Regions from separate parts of the Arthrobacter sp. NPDC057013 genome, predicted to be linked through region 1. Evidence: predicted binding sites of a transcription regulator. Region 1 holds the regulator's gene; each other region holds the start of a gene.
What was found. The regulator HrcA, encoded in region 1, represses chaperone genes, less so after heat shock. The targets are predictions, from matches to a motif close to TTNGCACTCGNNNNNNNCGAGTGCNAA.
Positions count from the first base shown of each region.

Region 2: ACFTSA_RS08555 (Hsp20/alpha crystallin family protein) is a predicted target of HrcA. The motif match lies at 4,505-4,531, and genes of this name have one in related genera.
Region 3: groES (co-chaperone GroES) is a predicted target of HrcA. The motif match lies at 2,950-2,976, and genes of this name have one in related genera.

Region 1 is NZ_JBHUSE010000005.1:276,674-282,307, reverse strand. Features, by position in the region: gene ACFTSA_RS10055 (DUF3097 domain-containing protein) at 156-1,010, opposite strand; gene hrcA (heat-inducible transcriptional repressor HrcA) at 1,234-2,247, shown strand; gene dnaJ (molecular chaperone DnaJ) at 2,306-3,433, shown strand; gene ACFTSA_RS10040 (16S rRNA (uracil(1498)-N(3))-methyltransferase) at 3,436-4,206, shown strand; gene ACFTSA_RS10035 (GerMN domain-containing protein) at 4,259-5,176, opposite strand; gene ACFTSA_RS10030 (PhoH family protein) at 5,522-5,634, shown strand, end outside.
Region 2 is NZ_JBHUSE010000004.1:284,850-290,483, forward strand. Features, by position in the region: gene ACFTSA_RS08530 (DnaJ C-terminal domain-containing protein) at 1-363, shown strand, start outside; gene ACFTSA_RS08535 (chaperone modulator CbpM) at 360-674, shown strand; gene clpB (ATP-dependent chaperone ClpB) at 671-3,307, shown strand; gene trxA (thioredoxin) at 3,304-3,732, shown strand; gene ACFTSA_RS08550 (MerR family transcriptional regulator) at 4,054-4,371, opposite strand; gene ACFTSA_RS08555 (Hsp20/alpha crystallin family protein) at 4,534-4,959, shown strand; gene ACFTSA_RS08560 (J domain-containing protein) at 5,038-5,427, shown strand; gene ACFTSA_RS08565 (hypothetical protein) at 5,445-5,634, shown strand, end outside.
Region 3 is NZ_JBHUSE010000001.1:666,519-672,152, reverse strand. Features, by position in the region: gene ACFTSA_RS03155 (DUF389 domain-containing protein) at 1-681, shown strand, start outside; gene groL (chaperonin GroEL) at 804-2,414, opposite strand; gene groES (co-chaperone GroES) at 2,500-2,793, opposite strand; gene ACFTSA_RS03140 (hypothetical protein) at 3,012-3,413, opposite strand; gene ACFTSA_RS03135 (SAM-dependent methyltransferase) at 3,469-4,698, shown strand; gene ACFTSA_RS03130 (shikimate 5-dehydrogenase) at 4,720-5,547, opposite strand; gene ACFTSA_RS03125 (glycoside hydrolase family 3 N-terminal domain-containing protein) at 5,590-5,634, opposite strand, start outside.

The DNA.
Region 1 (5,634 bases):
CGTTGGTGCGTTGGTGCGTTGGTGCGTTGGTGCGTTGGTGCTTTGGTGCTTTGATGCGGCGCCGGCCCGCGGTGCGGTGACGCCGTACCAAGGATACCGGGCCGTACGCGCAATCGCGGGCTCAACGCCGAACCCGGGGGCGTAGCGATGAAAATTTAGGGCACCGTTAGGAAATCGATGACCTCTTCGACCCGGCCCAGCAGGGCGGGCTCGAGGTCAGCGTAGGTGCGCACGGCACCGAGGAGTTTCTGCCAGCCGAGGCCAATGTCCTCCTTGGTCTCGTGCGGCCAGCCGAAGGCGGTGAGGATGCCGGTTTTCCAGTCCGTGCCGCGCGGCACCACGGGCCACTGCGGAATGCCGAGCACCGACGGCCGGATGGCCTGCCAGACGTCGACGTACGGGTGGCCGACGATCAGCACGTTCCCGGCGGCCCCGGGGGACGCCATCACAGCGTCGGCGATTCTGGACTCCTTGGAATCCGGGACCAGATGGTCCACCAGGACGCCCAGCCTGCGGCCGGGACCGGGGCGGAACGAAGCAACGGCCGCCGCCAGGTCATCGATGCCATGGAGAGGTTCGACGACGATGCCCTCCACCCGGAGGTCGTCGCCCCAGACTTTTTCCACCAGTTCGGCGTCGTGCTTGCCTTCAACCCAGATGCGACTGGCCTTGGCCACCTGTGCCCGCTGCCCTTCCACACGCACCGAACCCGACGCCGTCCGGCCGGTCGTGCCTGACCCTGCGGGTTGCGCTTTGGGAGCCGGGGGCATCAGCCGGATCGGCTGGCCTTCGAGGAGGAAGCCGAAGCCCAGTTTGAAGGACCGGGACTTTCCGCGGCGGTCCTCAAGCGCCACCACGTGCATGCCGCCGGACTTCTCCACCCGGGTTACCGCGCCCACCCAGCCGGACTGGACGTCCTCGAGTACCATGCCGCGCTCCACCGGCACCTCCGGCAGGCTGTTCTTGGCGGGCGCGGCCATCTCCTGCGGGCCCCAGTTCTGGTACTGCATTTGTTCACCGCTTTGCATTAGGAAATTGCACAGGAAAGAGCCGCTCCGGAGGCGGGGATGCCACCGGGGGACAGGCGCCCGGGATTTCGCCCGGAGCGGTACCAATGCTAACAACGCAGCGACTCATATTAGACTTGTTAGCACTTAGGCATGTCGAGTGCTAACAACAGCGTCTGCGGGCAGGATCAACGCGCGGCGCGGTAAGGCCAAAAGGAGGTGGACTGTGAGCGAACCACGGAAGCTTGAGGTGCTGCGCGCCATCGTGGAGGACTATGTCCATTCCCGCGAACCCGTCGGCTCCAAGGCCCTGGTGGAACGGCACCATCTGGGTGTCTCCAGCGCCACGATCCGCAATGACATGGCGGCGCTGGAGGATGAGGGCCTCATCACGGCCCCGCACACCAGCGCAGGCAGGATCCCCACCGACAAGGGCTACCGCCTGTTCGTCGACCAGATCTCCGCGGTGAAGCCGCTCTCCCCGGCGGAGAAGCGCGCTATCCAGACCCTGCTCGAGGGGTCGGAGGATCTCGACGACGTCCTGGACCGGACCGCGCGGCTCCTGTCCCAGCTGACCAACCAGGTCGCCGTCGTGCAGTACCCGCACCTGAGCCGTGCGGTGGTCCGCCATATCGAATTCGTGCTGCTGGCGCCGCGGAAGGTGCTGATCGTCCTGATCGCCGATTCCGGCAAGGTTGACCAGCGCGTGGTCGACGCCGGACAGGACCTGTCGGACGATACGCTCTCCGCTCTGCGCACCCGGTTCCTGACCGGTGTGGCCGGAACGCCGGTGGCCATCCTGCCCCAGCACCTGGCCGCCGTCGTGGCGGGCTGCACTCCGGCCGAGCGCCCGGTGGCCATGGCCCTCGGCAAGGGACTGGAGGGCCTCGCCCACAACAGCCGGGAAGACCGGATGGTCCTGGCCGGAACAGCCAACCTCGCGCGGTCCAACGTGGATTTCCCGCTCAGCATTGGGCCCGTGCTGGAAGCGCTCGAGGAGCAGGTGGTGATGCTGCGGCTCCTGAGCGACATGGCGCAGGACCCGCGCGGCGTGGCGGTGAGCATCGGCCGGGAAAACCCCTACGACGGACTGGCCGAAGCCTCGGTGGTGGCCACCGGCTACGGTCCTGACGCCAGCGCCAAGGTGGGCATCCTCGGACCTACCCGGATGGACTATCCCACCACCATGGCGGCCGTCCGCGCGGTGGCCCGCTACCTTTCGAGGATTCTGGGACCGTGACCGCACGCCCCGGATATCCTCTGACCACAGGCAGTACAACCAGGAAGAGATACGAACTTTGAGCAGCCACTACGACGTTCTCGGAGTCTCCGCCGAAGCCACTGGCGAAGAGATCAAAAAGGCCTACCGCAAGCTGGCCCGCTCACTCCACCCGGACGTTAACCCGGGCGAGGATGCTGCGGAGCGGTTCAAGGCCGTCACCCACGCCTATGAGGTGCTGTCCGATCCGCAGAAGCGCAGGGTCTACGACACCACCGGCAATGAGAACGGCACCGACAACGGCTTCGGCGGTGGTGGCTACGCCGGGCAGGGCTTCGCGTTCCAGGACATATTCGACACCTTCTTCGGCGCCGGTGGCACCTCCGGGCCGGCGTCCCGGGTCCGCCGCGGCCAGGACGCGCTCATCAGCGTCCGGATCGACCTGCGCGACGCCGTCTTCGGCGTCAACAAGAAGCTGGAAGTGGACACGGCCGTCACCTGCCCCACGTGTGAAGGCTCCTGCTGCCAGCCTGGCACGCATCCCGAGCGCTGTGACATCTGCGGCGGCAGCGGCCAGGTCCAGCGGGCGGTCCGCTCCATCCTGGGCCAGGTCATGACCGCAGCCCCGTGCGGGTCGTGCGAGGGCTTCGGCACGGTCATCAAGGATCCCTGCAACGAGTGCAGCGGCCAGGGCCGCATCCGCAGCCGCCGGTCCCTGACCATCAAGGTACCGGCAGGCGTGGCCACCGGAACGCGCATCCAGCTATCCGGGCAGGGCGAGGCAGGTCCCGCGGGCGGCCCCTCCGGCGACCTCTACGTGGAAATCCGCGTCAACAGCGACTCCACCTACGTCCGTGAGGGCGACGACCTGCACGCGACCCTGAACATTCCCATGACCGCCGCCGCGCTCGGCACGGAACTGAGCCTGGATACCTTCGACGGCAAGCAGGAGATCGACGTCAAGGCGGGCACCCAGTCCGGCGAGATCATCACCCTCCGGGGCCTCGGTGTCACCCACCTGCGCGGCTACGGCCGCGGCGACCTCAAGGTCCACCTGCAGGTGGAAACGCCGTCGAAGCTGGATCCCGCCCAGGAGGACCTGCTCCGGCAGTTGGCCAAGCTCCGCGGCGAGCAGTTCTCCGAGGGCAAGCTTGCGGCCAGCGGCGGCGTCTTCGCCAAACTGCGGGACCGCCTCGGTAACCTGTAGCGGTGAGCAACCCCGTATTCTTCGCCCCGGCCGGCGCGCTGGACAGCGCCGCTCCAGGATCGCTGTTCGTCCTTGACGGCGCCGAGGCCCGGCACGCGGTCACCGTCAAGCGCCTGTCCGTGGGGGAGCAGGTGGACATAGCCGACGGCGCGGGGAAACGCATCACCGGAACCGTGACTGATGCTGCACCCGCCGAACTGACGGTTGAATGCAGCTCCGTCAGGGTTGAACCGCGGCCGGACATTCGTCTGGTCCTGGTGCAGGCCCTCGCCAAGGGGGACCGGGACGAGCTCGCGATCGAAACCGCCACCGAACTGGGCATCGACGCCGTGATCCCCTGGCAGTCCGAGCGCTCCATCGTCAGGTGGAAGGGTGAGCGGGCCGCCAAGGCTCACGGAAAATGGCAGTCCGCCGTAACGGCGGCCGCCAAGCAGGCGCGCCGAGCCTGGATTCCCGAGGTGCGCCCCGCCGTCGACACCCAGGCCCTGGCCAGGGAAGTGGCGGACGCCGGCCTTGCCGTGATCCTGCACGAAGACGCGGTCACGCCGCTGCGGCGGGTCCTCGGCAAATGGTCCGAGGAGCGCCAGGAGGCGTCCGGCCCCGGCGAGATCCTGCTCATCGTTGGCCCCGAAGGGGGCATCAGTCCGCGCGAGGTCACCCGGCTGTGCAGCGCAGGGGCGGTCACGGCACTGTTGGGACCGCACGTGCTGCGGTCGTCGACGGCGGGACCGGCCGGCGTCGTTGTTGCCAGCGACGTCCTGGGCCGCTGGTAGGTCCAGCGCGCTCAGCGCCGGCGGCCGCAGCTGGCGGGGACAGCCGGCCAGCCTAGCGGACGGTGAACCCGCGCGAGTCCACGTTGAGTTCGTCCTCGGGCTTGCCGGGGTCGATCTGGGAGACCCGTACCTCATAGTTCCCGGGCGCGAGGTTCACCGTGATGCCGAAGACCCCCGAGGCGCCGGGATCAGCCGCGGCCCTGGCTTCCCCGGTCAGGTAGCTTTCCTTGTCGCCGTTGTCCTGGACTCTGAGGATGCGCCAGTGGAGCTTGCCGTTGGGGACGGTGCTGCGCCCGGAGATCTTGACCCGGCCGTCGCCGACTTCGGTGCCCTCCTGCGGATCAATGATCCACACCGGCGCCACCATTCCGGCGCTGCGGGAAGTGGGGGCACCGAGCTTGACGTGCTTGAACGCCAGATAGTCCGTGTGCCCGTCAACCAGGATGACCACTTCGATTTGCTGGCCCGCGTCAATCAGGCCGGAGCTGGCACCGGCGGCCGTTGCGGTGTACACGAGCTGCTGGATGGCCCGCTGGGCCATGTCCGCATCAAGGTTGCTGTTGAAGGCATCCGCGGAAACGTCCACCGTGATGACATTGGTGCCCGAGATCGATGTGGCGAGGTTCTTGGGGTTCTGCCACGGCGTGAAGTAGTCAGGATCCAGCGGCGTCTCGGACATCATGGCGCGCAGGGCCCGGGTGATCGGGTTCTCGTCGTCAGGAACGTCGCGGAACTCGCGGTACAGGAAGACGTTGCTGTTGCTCCGCCCGATCCAATAGACCGGCGCCTTGTTGGATGACTGGGTTGTTTCCAGCGGCGCGCTGGTTGTGGGGACACCATCCGTGCCGGCTGCCCGCCGCGACGAGGACGTCGGGGAGTTCGCGGAGGTCACCGAAGGATCGGGGTCGGCGATGCACCCGGACAGCAGCAGGGCAGCCGGAAGCAGCGCGGACAGCAGCACGGAGCGCATCCGCGGTACTTTCCGGCCCGGGGTTCCTGGCTGACTGATGCTGGCGATCCCTTCAAGTGAGCAGTTGCGTGCGGGCACGCCGGACCGTTGCCGGCGAGCTCCGTTTCCAGCATTACACGAGACATTGCAGCGCCGGGCGCCTTTCGCGGCAGGCGGCCGAACTGCAACGGGAACGATATGAGGCCGATACAAAGTTGATACCTAATTGCGGGAACGCGTTACAGAAATACGGTCCGCCGTGACCTTCCTGGAAGGCAGGCCGGGGCGTGCGCTGGCGTAAGATGTAAAGACGCAAACGAGTTATATTCCGAACTGGAGGGAACCTAAGGCCTGAGGGCCGTCACCATGACTGAATCAGCAAACGGAAAGCGCCGCCTCAACACGGGGGACCGAACCACGGGCGAATTCCCCCATACTCTCCCCGGTGTCCGGACGGAGGTGGTCATCTTCGATAACTC
Region 2 (5,634 bases), on a different contig from region 1:
GGCGGGGGTCCGCCGGGGGATCTGTTCCTGACCGTACGCATCCAGCCGGACGCCAGATACCGGCTCAAGGGCCGGGACATTCACTTCGACCTTCCCGTCACGCCGTCGGAAGCCGCTCTCGGGACCAAGATCAAGGTCAACGCGCCTGCGGGGCCGGTCACCATCACCGTTCCCGGCGGGTCTTCCAGCGGGCGCAGACTTCGGCTTCGCGGCCAAGGTGTGCCCGACCCGAAGGGCCAGCCCGGGAACCTCTACGCGGAGATCCGTGTCATGGTGCCCCCGCGGTTGAGCAGTGAGGTGCGCAAGCTATACGAGCAGCTTGCCGCTGTGTCCGACTTTCACCCGAGAGAGGGGCTCTTATGAGCCGAGAATATCCGCTCGCCTATCCGTGGCGCCTGAATCTCGAGGCGGTGGCGCGCAGCAGCGGCGTCCACCCAGACGTCGTCATGCGGTTCGTGGATCTGGATCTGATCCGGCCGCTGGGCGATGCCGCGGGCGGACCATGGTTCAGCCCGCGGGCCCCGGAACTCATAGCGCGCGTCATGAGACTCCATTCGGAGCTGTCGCTGAACTACGCGGCAATCCCGTTGGTACTCGATCTGTTGGTGCGGGTCGACTCGCTTGAACGACGGTTGGTTGAAATCACGCAGGTGGAAGGGACTGCTTCACAATGAACATGGAGAGTTTGACGCAAAAGTCGCAGGAGGCCTTGTCAGAGGCTCAACGGATAGCCCAACGCAATGGGCACACTGAGACCGACGGCGAACACCTGCTGCTGGCCTTGCTGGAGCAGGAAAGTGGCCTTGTCCCGCGCCTGCTCGTGGCCATGCAGGTGGATGTGGATGAGCTGAAGGCCGCAGTCGAAGCCGAGCTGAGGCGCAAGCCAAAGGTCACGGGTCCTGGAGCGGCACCGGGCCAGGTGTACGTGAGCCGCAGGCTGGGCGCACTCCTGGACGCCGCCGAACGTGAAGCCAAGCGCCTCAAAGACGAGTATGTCTCAGTGGAGCACCTGCTGGTTGCCCTGGCGGAGGAGGGACGGTCCACTGCGGCCGGAAGGGTGCTGGCTGATCACCGGATCACCCGCGAGGCATTTCTGTCGGTACTGACCCAAGTACGGGGAAATCAGCGCGTCACATCGGCAACACCGGAGCAGACCTACGAAGCGCTTGAGAAGTATGGCCGCGATCTGGTGGCGGACGCCCGCACCGGAAAGCTGGATCCGGTCATCGGCCGCGATGCGGAAATCCGGCGGGTCGTCCAGATACTTTCCCGCAAGACCAAAAACAATCCGGTGCTTATCGGCGAGCCTGGAGTCGGCAAGACCGCCATTGTCGAGGGACTGGCCCAGAGGATCGTCCGGCAGGATGTGCCGGAAGGGCTGAAGAACAAGACCATCTTCTCGCTCGACCTGAGCGCCCTCGTGGCCGGTGCCAAGTACCGCGGCGAGTTCGAGGAGCGGCTGAAGGCAGTGCTGGCCGAGGTGCTGGCGGCAGAAGGCAGGATCCTGCTCTTCGTGGACGAACTGCACACGGTCGTCGGGGCAGGCGCGTCCGAGGGATCGATGGACGCCGGCAACATGCTCAAGCCCATGCTGGCCCGCGGGGAACTGCACATGATCGGCGCCACCACCCTCGACGAATACCGCAAGCACATTGAGTCGGATGCGGCTTTGGAACGCCGCTTCCAGCCGGTCACGGTTGACGAGCCCGACGTCGAGGACGCCATTTCCATTCTTCGCGGGCTGCGGGAGCGGCTTGAGGTCTTCCACGGCGTCCGGATCCAGGACAGCGCTTTGGTGGCTGCGGCCACCCTTTCCCACCGGTACATCACTGACCGGTTCCTTCCGGACAAGGCCATTGACCTTGTGGATGAGGCGTGCGCCAGGCTGCGGACAGAAATTGATTCGATGCCGGCGGAGCTGGATGAGCTCACACGGAAAGTCACGCGGCTCGAAATAGAAGAGGCAGCACTCTCCAAGGAGACCGATCCGGCAAGCAAGACCCGGCTCGAGGAGCTGAGGCGTGAATTGGCGGACCTGCGGGCTGAGGCCGACGCCAAGAGGGCCCAATGGGAAGCCGAGCGCCAGGCGATCCACAAACTGCAGGAAATCCGCAGTGAACTGGAGCGGCTGCGGCAGGACGCTGAGGAAGCCGAGAGGAACTACGACCTCAACCGGGCGGCGGAGCTACGCTACGGCAGGCTTGCCGACCTCGAACGGCGGCTGGCCGCCGAGGAGGACCGGCTGACCGCGAAACAGGGTGAAAAACGCCTGCTCCGTGAGGTGGTGACGGAAGACGAGATCGCCGACATCGTCGCCGCCTGGACAGGCATACCGGTCGCGCGGCTGAAGCAGGGCGAACGTGAAAAAGTCCTGCACCTTGACGAAATCCTGCGCGCCCGCGTCGTGGGGCAGGAAGAAGCCATTAGCGCGGTGTCGGACGCCATCATCCGCGCCCGCTCCGGTATCCGGGATCCCCGCCGGCCGATCGGCTCCTTCATCTTCCTTGGCCCGACCGGCGTCGGGAAGACCGAGCTTGCAAAGTCTCTGGCTGCGGCGCTCTTCGACAGCGAGAACGCAATGATCCGGCTGGACATGAGTGAGTACCAGGAGCGCCACACCGTGAGCCGCCTGCTGGGGGCGCCTCCTGGCTACATCGGCTACGACGAAGGAGGACAGCTCACGGAAGCGGTACGCCGGAAGCCGTACTCGGTGGTGCTGTTCGACGAGGTGGAAAAGGCCCATCCGGACATTTTCAACACCTTGCTGCAGGTGCTCGATGACGGACGGATTACGGACTCGCAGGGCCGGACCGTCGATTTCCGCAATACCGTCATCATTATGACCTCCAATATCGGTTCCCAGTATCTTCTGGAGGGTTCGGCCGAAGGCGGGGCGATCACCGAGGAGGCGCGGGGCATGGTGATGGGCGAGCTCCGGGCGCATTTCCGCCCCGAGTTCCTCAACCGCGTGGACGATACGGTCCTGTTCGCACCCCTGGGACTGCCGCAAATCGAGCGCATCGTTGATCTGCAGTTCCAACAGCTGCGGCAGCGGCTGGCCGAGCAGCAAATAGAGCTGCACCTTTCCGAGGAGGCGCGCCTTCTGATAGCCGAACGAGGCTTCGATCCGGTCTACGGAGCCCGGCCCCTGCGCCGCTACATTTCCCATGTGGTGGAAACGCAAGTGGGCCGGGCCCTGCTGCGTGGCAGCATCGCGGAAGGCGGAATGGTCACGGTGACCGCATCCGGAGGGGAATTGGTGGTTGACTACAGCACGATGGAGCTGGAAGGGGCCGGAACAGCATGAACAAGGCCATCATCAAATGTCCCCATTGCGGCAAATCCAACCGCGTACCGGCCGTCGCCGACGGTCGGCCACGCTGTGGGAGTTGCCACCGGGAGCTTCCCTGGGTTGTTGAGGCTGGAGACGACGACTTCGGCGAGATCGCCGAACGGTCCGGCGTTCCGGTACTGGTGGACTTTTGGGCGGTGTGGTGCGGACCCTGCCGGATGGTGAGCCCCGTGCTGGACCAGTTGGCACACGAACGCGCGGGGCAGATCAAACTCGTAAAGGTCGATGTTGACCACTCACCGCAGCTTTCCGCCAGGTTCGCCATCCAGGCAGTGCCCACGTTGATGGTCATCGTCGACGGCGAGATCGTCGCGAGACAGGCCGGTGCAGCTCCCGCCCCCGCGCTGAGATCCTGGCTGGAGGGGGCACTCACGACGTAACACAAGAACGGCCGACGACGACGGTGGTCCAGCCCCTTTGGGGGGGGCGGGCCGTATGGCCCCCCGCTGGTGAACAGCTTGGCATCGTCTGCGTCGTTCGCGGAAACGCCGGCGGCCGCCCGGGGTTCGATCTGCACGATGGTGGGCACTTGTTCGTTGGCGTTCTTCACGTACACGGGTCAGGACCGTACCGGCCGGCCCGGACCAATCCTGCCACGCCCCGCTATGCCTGCATGTGGGGGTCCGGGGTGCCGCGCCGGGGTTCCTGATTCCCGGCAGGGCCCTGAGTTTCCGCGCGGCAGGGCGGGGGAACCTGCGGTTTCAGTCCTGGGTGCCGCGCCGGGCGCGAAGGCGTTTTAGCTCTCGGTAGAGCTTTTCGTTCTCGGCTTCGAGTTCCAGCACTTTCGCGATGCCGGCGAGGTTCAGCCCCTCGTCGAGCAGCTCGCCGATGCGCCGAAGGATCATCAGGTCCGACTCGCTGTACTGGCGGGTCCCTCCGGAGGTTCGGTCGGGCTTGAGCAGGCCCCTGCGCTCATACAGCCTGATGTTCTGCTGTCCAGTCCCGAGGAGGGCTGCCACCACCGATATCGCGTAGATGCCCTTGCCCGGGTCCTGCTGTTCCTCTGTCCTTGCTGCCATGGCGGCTTGCGTGTCCCCGTTCCGTGTTCTGAAAAATCCATTGGATAGATCTTGCACCAGTTTGGCACTGGTGCTATAAAAAATCTATATCCGCAGCGACAGATAAATGCTGGGGGTTGGTATAGAAACCAATTGGACACCCATGCTGAAGGAGTGGGAATGATGTTGATGCGTACGGATCCATTTCGTGAGCTGGACCGGCTTGCCCAGCAGGTCTTGGGCACCGCCGCCAGGCCGGCTGCAATGCCGATGGACGCGTGGCAGGAGGACGGCGAGTTCGTCATTGCCTTTGACCTGCCCGGCGTTAGCCCGGATTCCGTGGACCTGAACGTGGAACGCAACGTGCTCACCGTCCATGCCGAACGGAAGGACCAGACCGGACCGGACGTTGAACTCATTGCGTCGGAGCGCCCGCGCGGCGTTTTTAGCCGCCAACTGATTCTCGGTGACACCCTGGATACCGAGAAGGTCACGGCCAGCTATGACGCCGGCGTCCTGACCCTGCGCATCCCTGTGGCCGAGCAGGCCAAGCCGCGCAAGATCGAGATCGAAAGTAAGCAACGCCAGCGCGAGGAGATCGCCAGCTAGCACTCAGAACGCCGAGCAGAAAGGGCGGTTCCGGTCCACCGGAACCGCCCAGTCCGGTCAGGAATGGAAGGTATCCGGATGTGGAGCGGCTTCCCGGACCACTACGGCACGCTGGGGGTGCAGCGGACGGCAACCCAGCAGGAAATCTCTGCCGCCTACCGGAAATTCATGAGGACCCATCATCCCGATATGGACTCCACGTCCACCGACCGGACCGAACTCCTGCGTATTATGGAGGCCTTCGCTGTCCTGCGGAATCCGGTCAAGCGGGCCGCGTACGACAAGGAGCTTGGCCGCCGCCACGCCGCCGCCGGCTCTCCGAAGCCGGCACGGCAGAACACAAATCCGGAAAAAAGCACGGCACAGGAAGTCCCCGTCCGCGTGGTGCCCCACAGCGGCACCGAGCCCCCGTTCCGTGTGACCCCCGTCCGGTGGGAGAGCGGGCCATCGGCCGGACACCGTCACTGAGACAGAAAGAGCTGAAAATGAGCGATTGGCGCCGTTACGACTCCCACTTGTTCCCGGTATTTTATGAGCGGTTCGAGGAACGGTGGGGGAAGGGCACCGCCCCGTTCCTGGATCCCGAAGCATACGAGCAGCCGCTGCCCCGGGCACAGTGGATTAACCCCGTCACCGGGGCGGCACTTGCCGTAGTCCCGATCTGGAGCGAAGACG
Region 3 (5,634 bases), on a different contig from region 1:
GCCGACGCGGTCATCTGGGACAAGGTGTCGCGGCAGACCGGTGAGGAGTCCCGGATTAGCTGGACCCTCCTGTCGTTCCTTGTGCTGGCCACCCTGCTCGCAGCGATCGGCATCGTCACGGACTCCACCATCGCCATCGTCGGTGCCATGGCCGTGGGGCCCGAGTTCGGACCGCTCGCTGCACTGGCGGTTGCCGTGGTGCGCCGAAACTGGAGGCTCGGCGGCCGCGCGGCGGTTGCCCTGGGTGTGGGCTTCCCCGCAGCGATGCTGATCACAGCGCTGATCACCTGGCTGGCACTGCCGCTGGGCCTCTTTCCGCGGGACGTGCTGGACCGTGCCTCGGCGGCCGAGTTCATCTACCACCCGGGACCGTTTTCGCTGATCGTGGCCGTCCTCGCCGGTGCCGCCGGGATGCTTTCGGTCATCAGCGGGCGCTCGGCCGCCCTGATCGGCGTCTTTATTTCAGTGACCACCGTGCCCGCGGCCGGCTTCGTGGCCGTGGCACTGGTCCTTGGCGAATTCAGCAAGGCGGCCGGGTCAGCCCTGCAGCTGCTGGTAAACCTTGGCGGCATCGTGGCCGCCGCCGTCGCGGTCCTGTACTTCTACCGGCTGGTCACCAAACGGCTTCCCGACGGCGACGCGCTCCGGCTGCGGCGGCAGGCCCTTCGCGCCCGGCACTAGCGCAAGACCGCAAATGCCAGGCGCCAGGCGCCAGGGAAACAGGTGCCAGGAAAACGCAAAGGAGGCCCGGCCAGCAGCAGCTGGACGGGCCTCCCTGTGACACCGCGGGAGCGGGCTGCAGCCTAGTGGCTGTGGCCTGCGTGCTCGTCTTCCTCGGCGGGCTTTTCAGCCACGAGGGTTTCGGTGGTGAGCACCAGCGCGGCGATGGAAGCCGCGTTGCGCAGGGCTGCACGGGTGACCTTGACGGGGTCGATGACGCCCGCGGCGATCAGGTCCTCGTACTCGCCGGACTTGGCGTTGAAGCCGTGGTTGTTGTCCTGCTCGGCAACCCGGGCGGTCACAACGTAGCCGTCATGGCCGGCGTTCTGGGCGATCCAGCGCAGCGGCTGGACCAGTGCACGGCGGACGATGCCGACGGCTGCAGCCGCGTCACCTTCGAGTGCCGTGACGGCCGGGTCCTCGTCGAGTGCCTTCAGCGCGTGGATCAGGGCGGAACCGCCACCGGCCACGATGCCTTCTTCGAGGGCGGCGCGGGTGGAGGACACTGCATCCTCGATGCGGTGCTTCTTTTCCTTCAGCTCAACCTCGGTGGCTGCGCCGACCTTGATCACGCCGATGCCGCCGGCCAGCTTGGCCAGGCGTTCCTGCAGCTTTTCCCGGTCCCAATCGGAATCGGTGCGGGTCAGCTCTGCACGCAGCTGGGCAACACGTGCCGATACGTCCTCGGCCGAACCTGCGCCGTCGACGATGGTGGTGTTGTCCTTGGTCACCGTGATGCGGCGGGCGGTACCCAGCACCTCGAGGCCCACGGAGTCCAGGCTCAGGCCCAGTTCCGGGGACACAACCTGGGCGCCGGTCAGCGTCGCGATGTCCTGCAGCATGGCCTTGCGGCGGTCGCCGAAGCCCGGAGCCTTGACGGCAACCACGTTCAGGGTGCCGCGGATGCGGTTGACGATCAGCGTGGACAGCGCCTCGCCGTCGACGTCCTCGGCGATGATGAACAGCGGCTTGGAGCTCTGCAGCGCCTTCTCCAGCAGCGGCAGGAATTCCTGCACCGAGGAGATCTTGCCCTGGTTGATCAGGATGAGGGCGTCCTCGAGGACAGCTTCCTGGCGCTCGGTGTCGGTGATGAAGTACGGGGACAGGTAGCCCTTGTCGAACTGCATGCCTTCGGTCAGAGTCAGCTCGGTCTGCGTGGTGGAGGATTCCTCGATGGTGATCACACCATCCTTGCCGACCTTGCCGAATGCCTCGGCGAGCAGTTCGCCCACCTCGTCGCTCTGGGCGGAAATGGCGGCAACGTTGGCCACTTGGGTGCCCTCGACCGGACGGGCGTTCTCCAGCAGGCGGGCTGCGATGGCCTCGACGGAGACCTCGATGCCGCGCTTGATCTGGCCAGGGGCGGCGCCGGCGGCAACGTTGCGCAGGCCTTCCTTGACCAGTGCCTGGGCGAGCACGGTTGCGGTGGTGGTGCCGTCACCGGCGACGTCGTTCGTCTTGGTGGCGACTTCCTTGGCCAGCTGGGCGCCAAGGTTCTCGTACGGGTCGTCCAGCTCGACTTCACGGGCGATGGTCACGCCGTCGTTGGTGATGGTGGGTGCGCCCCACTTCTTGTCCAGCACGACGTTGCGGCCGCGGGGACCAAGTGTCACCTTGACCGTGTTGGCGAGCTTGTCGATGCCGGCTTCAAGCGACCGGCGGGCAGCGTCGTTAAACGCAAGCTGCTTTGCCATGGTTTGTCCTTTCAAGACAGAACCCCGTGCAGCCGCCCGGTCGGAATGAAATCAGACGCGGGCAGCGGCACGGGGATCCAAAGAGTTACTTGACGACGATCGCCAGAACGTCGCGGGCGGAGAGCACGAGGTACTCCGTGCCGCCGGTCTTGACTTCGGTTCCGCCGTACTTGGAGTAGATGACAACGTCGCCAACGGCTACGTCGACCGGTACGCGGTTGCCGTCTTCGAAGCGGCCGGGGCCTACTGCAACAACTTCGCCTTCCTGCGGCTTCTCCTGCGCGGAGTCCGGGATGACCAGGCCGGAAGCCGTGGTCTGCTCGGCTTCGAGCGGGCGGACAACAATGCGATCCTCAAGAGGCTTAATAGAGACCGACACTCGGACCTCTCCTTTTCGTCAAAATTCATGGACAGTAAAAACTGTTGCGCCTTGGCGGCAGACCGTCGTCGCGGTGCCGGCAGCAGCCAGGCTGGCAGCTCTTCGTGTGTTAGCACCCTCCTAGGGAGAGTGCTAATGATGACTCTATGTAAGGGGTTAGCACTCGGTCAAGGTGAGTGCCAGAATTTCATCTGCCGTAACCCGCGCGGGCCTCTCGTTCAGCGCCCGGCAAGGTCGTCAAACCCCAGGTCCTCGTCGCCGTCGGCGTCCCCGTCTCCCGCTTTTCGCTGGTCGCGGACAAGCACGACTGCCGCCGCCGCGGCGATCACGGCCGACACGATAAGCACCACAATGCCGCCAATACGGGCGCCCAGGTACAGGTCGCGGATCTGCCGGGCTTCCTCGGTGGGGTCGCTGATGTTCTTGCCGCCCACCGAATAGACAGTGGCGTTGAAGGAGTCCAGCAGGAAGATGATCACCAGCAGGACAAGACAGACGAGGGCGATAACGGCGCCGGCGATCAGCACGGGGCGTGCATACCGGACCAGGCGGCTATGCTGCACCGGGCCGGGGTTGGAGCTTTCGGGCTGACCGGGGGTTGGCGTTTCGCTGGATTCCATTCAGACCACCCTATCGGGAAGAGGCTGGGCCGGCGGCTCCACTAGGCTTGATCCCATGTCTGACGCACCGCAGGACCAGATCGCCCCGCTCCTCACAGAAGAAGGATGGGAGCTGCTGGCCTCGCTCGGACCCTACCGGGAGGACGACTCCTTCACGCTCAGCTCAAGCCTGCGCAAGGCCGGCCACTCCCCCGAACTCGTGTCCGCCGTGCTGACGCAGTCACGGCTGCGGACCAGGGCCGAGGCCAAGTTCGGCGAGTTTGCCCGGCAGATGCTCTTCACCCAGGCCGGACTGGAGCAAGCCACCCGGCTCAACGTTGCCGCCCGGCACGCCCAGCGCTTTGCCCAGGCGGGCGTCCGCCACGTTGCGGACCTCGGCTGCGGGCTCGGCGCGGATGCCATGGCCCTGGCGTCACTGGACATCGCCGTGACCGCCGTGGAGGTCGACGAGACCACCGCCGCCTGCGCCACGATCAACCTCATCCCTTTTCCGCACGCCACGGTGGTCCATTCGGACGCGACGTCGGTGGCGCTGGAGGACGGTGCCGGCGTCTGGCTGGACCCCGCCCGGCGCACCACCACCACCTCGGGCACCAAGCGGATCTGGGACCCCGAGGCGTTCTCTCCCCCGCTGTCCTTCGTGGAGTCGCTGGCCGCCGCGGGGCGCGCCGTCGGCGTGAAGATGGGCCCGGGCATGCCGCACGATTCGGTGCCTGCCGGCTGTGAGGCGCAGTGGGTCTCGGTGGGCGGCGACGTCACCGAGGTCACGCTGTGGTTCAACGCCGTGGCCAGGCCCGGGATCCGCCGGGCCGCCCTGGTCATCGGCGCGGAGGGCGCGGCGGAACTCACCAGCGGTGAGGAGTTCGACGGCGGCCCGGTTGCCCCTGTGGGCCCGGTGGAAGGTTTCCTCTACGAGCCGGACGGCGCCGTCATCCGTGCGGGTCTGGTGGCGGACCTCGCCCTGGACCTGGGCGGCCACCTCGTGGACGAGCACATCGCCTACATCTGCGCCCCGGAGCTGCTGGACACTCCGTTTGCCCGGGCCTACCGGGTCCTGGAGGTCATGCCGTTCAACGTCAAGGCGCTCAAAACCTGGGTCCGGGAGAACGGCGTCGGCGTTCTGGACATCAAGAAGCGCGGCACGTCCGTCACCCCGGAGGAGCTGCGCAAGCAGCTGCTGCCCGGGGGGAAGGCGGCAGGCAAGGCAGCGGGCAAGAAGACAGCCACCCTGGTCCTCACCCGGATCGGGGAAGAAAGAGTGGCTGTCTCCGTGGAGCCCGTGTAGCTGCAGGGGCCATACTGCTGCCTACTGGGCGCGCACGAACGCCTCGGCGTCCCGGACCTGCTGGTCGGTGGGACGGATGCCCGTGTACAGCACGAACTGCTCCAGCGCCTGGATGGTGGCCACTTCGGCGCCGGTGATGACCTGCTTGCCGGCCTCCCGGGCAGCCTTGATGAGAGGCGTTTCAGCGGGCAGGGCCACGACGTCGAACACCACTGTGGCGGCTTCAATCGTTTCGGCGGGGAAGGACAAGGCGTCGGCTTCCGGTCCCCCGGCCATTCCCACGGGCGTGACGTTGATGACCATGTCCGCGGTGGCCTCCGGGCCGGTGCCGAGCTCCGCGCGCCAGCCGAAGCCGTAGAGGTCGGCGAGCGCCCGGCCGGAAGCTTCGTTGCGGGCGATGATGGTCACGTCCTTGAACCCGGCGTCGCGCAGGGCTGCGGCCGTGGCCTTGGCCATTCCGCCGGCGCCCTTGAGCAGCACCGATGACTCCACCCGCACGGCATTGCGCTGCAGCAGCTGCTCGATGGCCGTGTAGTCCGTGTTGTAGGCGGTCAGGCGGCCGCCGTCATTGACGATGGTGTTGACGGAGTCGATGGCCTTGGCCGACGGGTCCATGGCATCCACCAGGGCGATCACATCCTCCTTGTAGGGCATGGAAACAGCGCAGCCCCGGATCCCCAGGCCGCGGACGCCCGCGATCGCCTGGGCTAAATCAGTGGGTGCGAAGGCCTTGTAGATCCAGTTCAGGCCCAGCTGGTCGTACAGGTGGTTGTGGAAGCGGGTCCCGTTGTTGCTCGGCCGGGCCGAGAGGGAGATGCACAGGGTCATGTCTTTATTCAGAATCGGCACCCCTCCATTAAACGGCGGCACCGCCTTTATTACCGGCTGCCGTCACCTGCAGCCGGTACCGGAGCGGTAGGGTCCGACGGCGGCCGG